Regions from separate parts of the Shinella sp. HY16 genome, predicted to be linked through region 3. Evidence: predicted binding sites of a transcription regulator. Region 3 holds the regulator's gene; each other region holds the start of a gene.
The links. The regulator PhoB, encoded in region 3, activates phosphate uptake and scavenging genes when phosphate is short. The targets are predictions, from matches to a motif close to TGTCATNNANCTGTCAT.
Positions count from the first base shown of each region.

Region 1: the regulator PhoB is predicted to act here: its motif matches at 976-992, upstream of phnF (phosphonate metabolism transcriptional regulator PhnF).
Region 2: the regulator PhoB is predicted to act here: its motif matches at 1,132-1,148, upstream of K0P03_RS07135 (DUF47 domain-containing protein).
Region 4: the regulator PhoB is predicted to act here: its motif matches at 1,247-1,263, upstream of K0P03_RS04505 (esterase-like activity of phytase family protein).

Region 1 is NZ_JAHYXL010000003.1:389,572-391,767, reverse strand. It holds gene phnH (phosphonate C-P lyase system protein PhnH) at 1-441, opposite strand, end outside; gene phnG (phosphonate C-P lyase system protein PhnG) at 441-908, opposite strand; gene phnF (phosphonate metabolism transcriptional regulator PhnF) at 1,014-1,769, shown strand; gene K0P03_RS28195 (class I SAM-dependent methyltransferase) at 1,747-2,196, opposite strand, start outside.
Region 2 is NZ_JAHYXL010000001.1:1,432,951-1,435,146, forward strand. It holds gene K0P03_RS07130 (inorganic phosphate transporter) at 1-463, opposite strand, end outside; gene K0P03_RS07135 (DUF47 domain-containing protein) at 463-1,107, opposite strand; gene K0P03_RS07140 (hypothetical protein) at 1,223-1,801, opposite strand; gene K0P03_RS07145 (TrkH family potassium uptake protein) at 1,882-2,196, opposite strand, start outside.
Region 3 is NZ_JAHYXL010000001.1:110,384-112,579, forward strand. It holds gene phoU (phosphate signaling complex protein PhoU) at 1-612, shown strand, start outside; gene phoB (phosphate regulon transcriptional regulator PhoB) at 631-1,314, shown strand; gene K0P03_RS00540 (GcrA family cell cycle regulator) at 1,453-1,989, opposite strand.
Region 4 is NZ_JAHYXL010000001.1:912,478-914,673, forward strand. It holds gene K0P03_RS04505 (esterase-like activity of phytase family protein) at 1-1,197, opposite strand, end outside; gene K0P03_RS04510 (AraC family transcriptional regulator) at 1,305-2,195, opposite strand; gene K0P03_RS04515 (DUF2000 family protein) at 2,194-2,196, shown strand, end outside.

The DNA.
Region 1 (2,196 bases), on a different contig from region 3:
GCCCGGTCCCTTCAGCGTCAACGGCCGGCCGCCCTCGAAGGCGTCGATCTCGACGACGAGTGTCGTCGAACGATCGGGGTATTCCTGCGTGCCCTGCGCGAAGAGGCAGAGGTTCGGCAGCATCGCGCCCTTCTCGATGAAGGCGAAGCGGGCGTCCTGGCGCTCCTCGGTGACGGTCGCGCCGGCATTGAAGGCGAGCCAGCCGGGCAGCGCGGAATTGGCGAGCGCCGGGGTCAGCCAGACAGCGGTGTCATGGTCGCACAGCGTCAGCGCGACCGCGCCGGCCGTCGCATTCAGCGGCGCGGGCGGCAGGACCGAGGCCGCGACATCGCCGATCGTGCCCGGGCGAGCCATGCAGTCCATCAGCGTGCGGAAAACGGCCTGGGCCTCGAACACCGGCTCCTCAAAACCGCCGGCAAAAGCGAGCGTATCCAATGTCATCAGTCCTCTCCGCGAACCATGGTGAAGAAATCGACGCGCGTGGCGGCCGTCTGGCGGGCCTTTTCGGCGTCCTCGCCGGCAATGCGCGCGGCGATGGTTTCGAGCAGCGCCGCCACCTCAGCCTGGTGGGCCGGCTGCTGGAAGAGCGCATCGAAGATCGCCGCAAGCCGCGCCTTGGCGCCGTCCGTGCCGAGCGCCTGGCCGTGGCCGACCGTGCCGTCCTGAAGGCGGATGCTGGCGCGGCTCACCGTCGCCTCGCCGAGATTGAACGGCGCACCGCCGCCGCCGATGCGGCCGCGGATCATGACGAGGCCCGTTTCCGGCCCGCGCACCGGCTGTACGGCGGGCTGTTCCGCCAGCGCGTCAAAAGCCGCCTGCAACTCGGCCCGGCTCGCCTTCGCCAAGAGACCCATGGCCCTCTGCCGGCCGTCCCCCGCGCTTGCGGCAGATTTCTGAACTGATGTCATTGCCTTCTCTCCAAATGTCTATTAATCTAGACAACCGAACATCTAAGTCTCGTCTTAAAGGGCCGGGATGACAAGGGTGTGACAGAGGGTTTCGCGGGGGCGAAAATGGTGGAACGACAATCGGGCGTGGCGCTCTGGCGGCAAATCGCCGACCGCATGCGCCTTGCGATCAACAATGGCGATTTCGACGAAACCGGCATGATGCCGCCGGAAATCACGCTCGCCGCCCGCTTCGGCGTGAACCGCCACACGGTGCGCAGCGCCATGGCGGCACTGGCAGAGGAAGGCATCGTGCGCCCCATCCAGGGCATCGGCACGCGCATCGAGCGGCGCGACCGGCTGCGCTTCCCGATCTCCCGCCGTACCCGATTTTCGCAGGGTCTCGGAAATCAGACGCGCAATCTGGAAGGCCAGTTACTGGCGGCGGCGACGGAGCCAGCGACCGCCGCCGTTGCCGTGGCGCTCGGCCTTGCAGCCGGCGCGCCCTGCGTGCGGCTCGAAACCGTGAACAGCGCCGACAGGCGGCCCATCTCCTGCGGCACGCATTATTTCCCCGCGGACCGTTTCAGCGGGATCGACACCGTCTACGAAAGGACACGCTCCATCACCGCTGCGTTCCAGGAGCTAGGTGTGTCCGACTATGTGCGCCGCTCGACCGAAATATCCGCCATCCATGCCGAAGGCGACGACATCCGCCACCTGAAGCTCTCACCGGGGGCGATCATTCTTGTGGCGACGGCCGTCAACACCGATCTTGACGGCGTTCCGGTCCAGTTCTCCCGCACGCGTTTTGCCGCCGACCGCGTCAAGCTGACCGTGGAGCCGGAAACCGACGGAGTTACTTCCGGCAGCAGAGAATGAAACGGCGGTAAAGCAGTGTGCGCAGCCTGTTGCGCAGATCCGCCGTGCGCCGCTGCGCCCTCGCGATCGGGCCATGTGAGCCGATCTTGATATCGCGGAACCCCACCGCCGCCAGAAGCGGCTGGACGCGTTCAACGGTAAGCCCGTCGCCAAAGGGCAGCCGGCCCATGATATCGACATGGCGCGCGCTCATCGCGCCGTCATAGTGCGGATCGGCGCCGATGACCTTGTCGAGCAGGGCGATGGCCCGGCCCGCCAGCCTGCCGAGCCGGGTCGGTGCTGCCCAGTCGCCGTCGAAGAACAGAAGGATGCCGCCCGGCCTCAACATGCGGTGCCATTCGGAAAAAGCCTCGACCGGCGTCGTCAGCGTCCAGACCAGATGGCGGCAGACGATCGCGTCATAGCTCTCGTCCGACTCCATCGGGTT
Region 2 (2,196 bases), 1.3 Mb from region 3:
GGATGAGGGCGAGGAGGAAGCCGATGGCGGGCGACAGGAAGATGGCGCTCGCCGTCTTGATGAGGCCGCTCCACACGACGGCGTCGAAGCCGGTCTTGGCAAGACCCGCGCCCACCAGGCCCCCGATGAGGGCGTGCGAGGAGGAGGAGGGGATGCCGAAGATCCAGGTGACGACGTTCCAGATGATCGCGCCCATCAGCGCCGCGAAGATGACGAGCGGGCTGACGATGCCGGGATCGATGATGCCCTTGCCCAGCGTTTCGGCGACATGCAAGCCGAAGAACAGGAAGGCGATGAAGTTGAAGAAGGCCGCCCACATGACGGCATATTGCGGACGCAGCACGCGCGTCGAGACGATCGTGGCGATGGAATTCGCCGCATCGTGCAGGCCGTTCAGGAAGTCGAACAGCAGCGCGATGCCGACGAGGCCGACGAGCAGCGGGAAGGCGAGGGTGGCGTCCATCAGACGTTCTCGATCACGATACCGCTGATTTCATTGGCGACGTCCTCGAAGCGGTCGACGACCTTTTCGAGCTCGCCGTAGATCTCGCTGCCGATGATATAGGCCATCGGATCGGTCTTGCCGTATTGCTTGAAGAGGTCTTTCAGCCCCTGGTCGTGCAACTCGTCCGAGCGGCCCTCGACGCGGGTGACTTCCTCGGCGATCGCGCTGAGGCGGCCGGCATGCACGCCCACCTTGTCGAGCAGCGGAATGGCCTCGGCGACGAGATGGGCAGCCTTGACGACGGCTTCGCCCATTTCCTGCATGCCGGGCTGGAAGCTCGTCTGCTCGTAGAGGCGGATGGTCTTGACCGTCTTGTGCATCATGTCGATGGCATCGTCCATCGACTGGATCAGGTCCTTGATGTCGCCGCGGTCGAACGGCGTGATGAAGCTGCGGCGCACGGCAAGAAGCACTTCGCGCGTGATGTCGTCGGCCTTGTCTTCCAGTTCGACGATGCGGTTGCAGTGTTTTTCCATGTCCGGCCCGCCGGCAAGGAGCAACTGGAGGGCTTCGGCAGCGCCGACGACGGTGCGGGAATGCTGCTCGAAGAGGTCGAAGAAACGGTCCTCGCGCGGCATGAGTTTGCGAAACAGCGAAAGCATGGGTGCCCCTTACGTGGCTGGGGTTGTCATGCCGCTGTCATAATTGACCGCCAACCCGCTGGAAAGCGCGGATTCCGGCTTGTCACAATTCTCTGCGTGCCTGTGGAAAAGTCGGTCAGGGAACGATCTTGAACGGCTGCTCGCTGATCGCCACGGCACCGCTTGCAGCATCGCGGAAGCGATAGCGCAGCACATAGTCGCCCACCGGCGGGCCGCTGAGATTGAGCGTCAGCTTGGCGAAGACCTCCTGGTTGCGCACGCTGCCCTTGAAGTCGAAGGAGCCGAAGGCCTTCTGCTCGGCAAGCACCGTACCCTTCGGGTCGAGCAGCTCCAGGTCGACGGTGAAGTGCGATTCGAGCAGGCCCCCGTCGGCCGGCCGCCAGGTGAGGCCGACCGGCTCGACATAGGAGATCAGCGCCTCGCCGACCTTGAAGCTCGTCTCCGGCCGAACAGCATACATGCCGTAGCCTTCCGGGGCGGCCGAAACGAAGACGGCTTTGCCGATCGAGAAGGGCAGCGTGGCGGCAAAGGCGCCGAAGGCATCGCGGATCGTATTGTGCGCACCGACCGTGTCGCCGGCAGCCGCCTGCTCCTCGGCCTTCCTGGCCGCATCCGCAAGGGGGCCGGCAAGGGCGAGCGTGGGCGCGAGCGCGGCGACAAAGGTCATGCGCAACAGGGACTTCGACACGAACATTCCGTCTTCCTCCGGGCGGTTGGCGGCAGGATGCGAAGAAGCATGGCAACAGTCAAGAACGCCGCGCGGCTCGTCCGCAATCAGCTCTTCCAGAAGAGCGGGGTGAGGATGACCAGCACGGTCAGGATTTCGAGGCGGCCGAGCAGCATCAGCAGGGAGAGCACGTAGAGCGCCGCATCATGGAACCCGGCGAAGGTGCCGGCCGGCCCGATCGCCTGCGTCACCCCCGGACCGACATTCGACAGCGAGGTCGCGGCCGCCGAGATCGCCGTCAGCACGTCGTAGCCCATCAGGGCGAGCAGGATCGCGCCGACGGCCGAGATCGCGACATAGGTGATGAAGAACAGGAAGACGCTGCGCTGGAAATCGGCATCGACGGTCATCGATCCGTAGCG
Region 3 (2,196 bases):
GTCACGACCGACGCGGCGCTGGCCCAGAAGGTGATCTCCGAGGACGTCATCCTTGATACGGCAGAGCGCCAGATCAACGACAAGGCGATCGTCACCATCGCCAAGCGCCAGCCGATGGCGGCGGACCTGCGCGAAATCATGGGCGCGATCCGTATCGCGGCCGAACTGGAGCGCGTCGGCGATCTCGGAAAGAACACCGCCAAGCGCGTCATCGCCGTCCAGAGCTCGGGCATGCCCCGCAAGCTGGCCCGCGGCTTGGAGCATCTCGCCGAGCTCGCGCTGATGCAGCTCAAGGAAGTGCTCGACGTCTATGCCACCCGCTCGATCGAGAAGGCCAAGGCGATCCGCGAGCGCGACGACGAGATCGATGCGATCTATACCTCGCTGTTCCGCGAACTCCTGACCTACATGATGGAAGACCCGCGCAACATCACGCCCTGCACGCATCTCCTGTTCTGCGCCAAGAACATCGAGCGCATCGGCGACCACGCGACCAACATCGCCGAAACCATCTACTACATGGCAACAGGCTCGCAGCCGGAAGGTGAGCGTCCGAAGGACGATACCTCGACCTCCGTCGTCGCGGCCGATGTCGCCGACGCGTCCGAGTAAAGAGCAAGGTTCAACTCCATGGTGCCCAGAATTGCCGTCGTGGAAGACGAGGAGGCCCTGAGCGTTCTCCTCCGTTACAATCTGGAAGCGGAAGGTTTCGAGGTCGATACGATCCTGAACGGTGACGAGGCCGAGATGCGCTTGCAGGAGCGCATGCCGGATCTCCTCATCCTCGACTGGATGCTTCCGGGCGTTTCCGGCATCGAGCTGTGCCGACGCCTGCGCCAGCGCCCGGAAACCGAACGTCTGCCGATCATCATGCTGACGGCGCGCGGCGAGGAGAGCGAGCGCGTGCGCGGGCTTGCCACCGGTGCGGACGACTATGTCGTCAAGCCCTTCTCGACGCCGGAACTGGTTGCCCGCGTGCGGGCGATGCTGCGCCGTGCCAAGCCCGAGGTTGTCTCGACGGTGCTGCGCTGCGGCGACATCGAGCTCGACCGCGAGACGCACCGCGTCCATCGTCGCACCCGCGAGGTCCGCCTTGGCCCGACGGAGTTCCGCCTTCTGGAGTTCCTGATGACCTCGCCCGGCCGCGTCTTCTCGCGCTCGCAACTTCTCGACGGGGTCTGGGGCCATGACATTTATGTCGACGAGCGCACCGTCGACGTGCATGTCGGGCGTCTGCGGAAGGCGCTCAACTTCGCCAACATGCAGGACGTCATCCGCACGGTCCGCGGCGCCGGCTATTCGCTGGAAACCTGAGCGAACGGAATTCCTCCCAAGGACGGAAATGGGCCCTCAGGGGCCTGTTTGCGTTTTGGGGGAATAGTAGAGGCACCACCATCTCAAACGAAAACGGACCCTTTCGGGTCCGCATCGCATTTTCTGCCGTGGTAGATGTTATCGCATCCGGCGGCGCTCGGCCGAGGGCTGGTAGGCGAGGCGCTGGTGGTAGGTGCAGTAGGGCGAATTGTCGGGGGACTCGTTGCCGCAGAAGTGGAAGTCGTCGTTGAGCGGGTCTCCGATCGGCCACTTGCAGGTGCGCTCGGTGAGCTGGGTCAGCTCGAGACGACGCGACATCGGTACGACCACGTTGTTGCGGTTGGCCGGAACCGGAAGGGTCTCGGCCTGCATTTCGAAATCGGCGTCGATCTCTTCCTTGACAATGGCGTTGCCGGCCGGACGGGCGACCGGGCGGGCGGCGACGGGACGGGCAGCGAAGTTCGACGGACGCGGCGTCGCCGGAGCCGGACGCTTGGCGCGTGTCGCGGTCTGGGTGCCGCCGGCCTTGGCGCGACCGGGCAGATTCAGCCGGTGCACCTTGCCGATGACGGCATTGCGGCTGACGCCGCCGAGCTGCGCCGCGATCTGGCTCGCGCTCAGGCCCTCGCTCCAGAGCTTCTTGAGTTTCTCGACGCGCTCGTCTGTCCAGTTCATGTTTTTGTCTCCGCTCGGCGTTCAGGATGCGGGAATCCCTCGTCGTGCTCCGGACGGGTCCGGAACCTGAACGCCCTAACTCTCTTGCTGACTAGTTCCGCCGCATGCAGTCTAGTAATTGGTCTTTAACCTAGAGACCGGTGGACTCTGTGACAAGAGTCGCCGGAATCCGGGCGAATCGATTTCGGAGTTTTCCCCAACTTGCTG
Region 4 (2,196 bases), 800 kb from region 3:
GTCGTAGAAGCCTTCGCCGCCGCCCTGGCGCTTCCTGTTGTCGGGGTCGGCGATCTTCAGGAGGTCGATATAGCCGATCTTGCGCACGGCCTTGCCGGCATTCTCGTCGGTCATGGCGATCTTGTAGATGCGCTTGACCTTCGAGGCGGTGGCAAAGCAGCCGGGCTTGGGGTCCTTGGCGTCGGCGCAGGCCTTGTCCGCAGTGCCGACGCCGTTGTCGCGTTCGATCACCAGCGCGGTCGTTTCGTCCAGCATGTTGAAGTCGCCGATCGCCTCGCCGCCCTCGGCGAGCGGATAGAGCCAGCTGCGGCCCGTCCACGCCCGGGAGGCGACGTCGAGCTCGATGATGCGCAGCGCAGGCCGTCCGTCTGCCTGCTCGACGCTCTCGCTGTCCACCCAGATCGGGCCTTCCAGGAGGCCGTAGAGCTTCGTGCCGTCCTTGGAGAGCGCCAGGCCCTCATAGCCGCCGGAACGCTTCAGGTTGAAGGCCGGCATCTTCTTGGTGGGATCGGCCTGCACGGCGAGCGTTGCATTGTCCGGCGAGGTGACCGGCTCGCCGTCCACCTCGGTGGCGATCACGTCGGTGAGCTTGCCGTCGAGGTCGAATTTCAGGATGTAGGGGCCGAATTCCTCGCCGACCCAGAAGCCGTCGGCAACCGGCTGGATGGATTCGACGTCGAAGTCGCCGCCCGTCAGATAGCGCTTTTCAGCGCCTTCCATGACGATCGGGAACGGTGCTTTTTTATCCGGGTCCGAGAGGAAGACGGTCTTGACCGGCTCCATCGTGCCCTTGTCCCAGTCGAAGCGCACATTGTGCAGCATCAGCATGGCGTCGGTGGAGTTCAGCTTGTTGCCGAAACCGTTGTCGGAAAGCGTCCAGAACGAGCCGTCCTCCATGGCCTTGATGCCGGAGAAACCCTGCATCGGCTGGCCGTCGAAGGGCAGCGACAGGCCGGTCTCGCGCACGCCGTCCTTGCCCATGACGGTGCCGAGCGCCTCGGTGCGCTTGCGGTCGGCGGTGGTGAACTTGCCCGAGGTCTTCAGATAGGTGGCGGCATCGGCCGGGGCGGCGATGATCGTGTTGGCCGGCAGGATCGCATGGGCCTTCAGCGTGGCCGGAAATTCCTTGTCGCTGGCCCCGGCGGCGGTTGCCATCAGGAGTGCGAGCGCGGCGGTCGAAAAAAGATGTCTGGTCATGAATATCCCCATCGGGTTGGCAAAACGAGGCCGTTGATAGGGGGCGCACATGACTGCTGCTTGACAGTTGCTTGTCGCTTTCGTGACGGTCCGGGGGATTTCTGGGATCAGATGGCGAGCGCCGCAAAGCGGCCGGGCGTCATGCCGAGCGCCTTCTTGAAGTGGCGGTTGAGATGCGCCTGGTCGGCAAAGCCGCTGGCAAAGGCGGCTTCGGCGATGCTTTCCCCCGCAGCGATCAGGGTTTTTGCCCGCTCCAGCCGGCGCATGACGAGATAACGGTGCGGGCTGGTGCCGAGCAGCTGGCGGAACTGCCGGGACAGCGCGAAGCGGTCCAGTCCGGTCACCTGTTCGAGCTCCGCGGAGTTCACCTGCCGGGAAAGGTTTTCCCTGAGGAAATCGCAGGCCCGACGCACCTCCGGATGGGCGAGCCGGCCCATCTTCGCCTGCGGCGCGCCGGCATGGTCGAGCAGAAGGCCGGCGATTTCTCCCAGCAGCTCGTCGAGCTTCAGCGGTTCGATTGCCGCATCCATGCTGCCGATGGCGTCCAGCAGCAGGCCCGCCAGCTTCGGATCGTCAATGACGGGCGCGGCGACGAAGGGCAGCGTACGCCCGCGCGCGGCGGTCGCAGGCAGGAAGCGCTCCGGCGGGATGTAGATCATGCGGTAGGTGAGGCCGTCCTCGGTGGCCGCGCCCCCGTCATGCATCTCGTCGGGATGCAGCACGATCACGTTGCCGGGCGGGCTGAAGCGGGCCTCGCCGCGGTAGGAGAAGGTCTGGATGCCGGCCATTGTGACGCCGAGCGCATAAGTGTCGTGCCGGTGCGGCTCGAAGCCCTTGCCGTGGAAGCGCGCCTCGATGCGTTCGATGCCGGCGAGTTCCGGCGCCACGAGGATGCGGTCCCTTTCCGTGCACGAACGTTCAAGCGGGCCTTCGACCGCGCCTGCTATCGCATTGGCCGCGGAATGGTCCGCAGCCTCTTCCCGGGAGTATACCTGCATG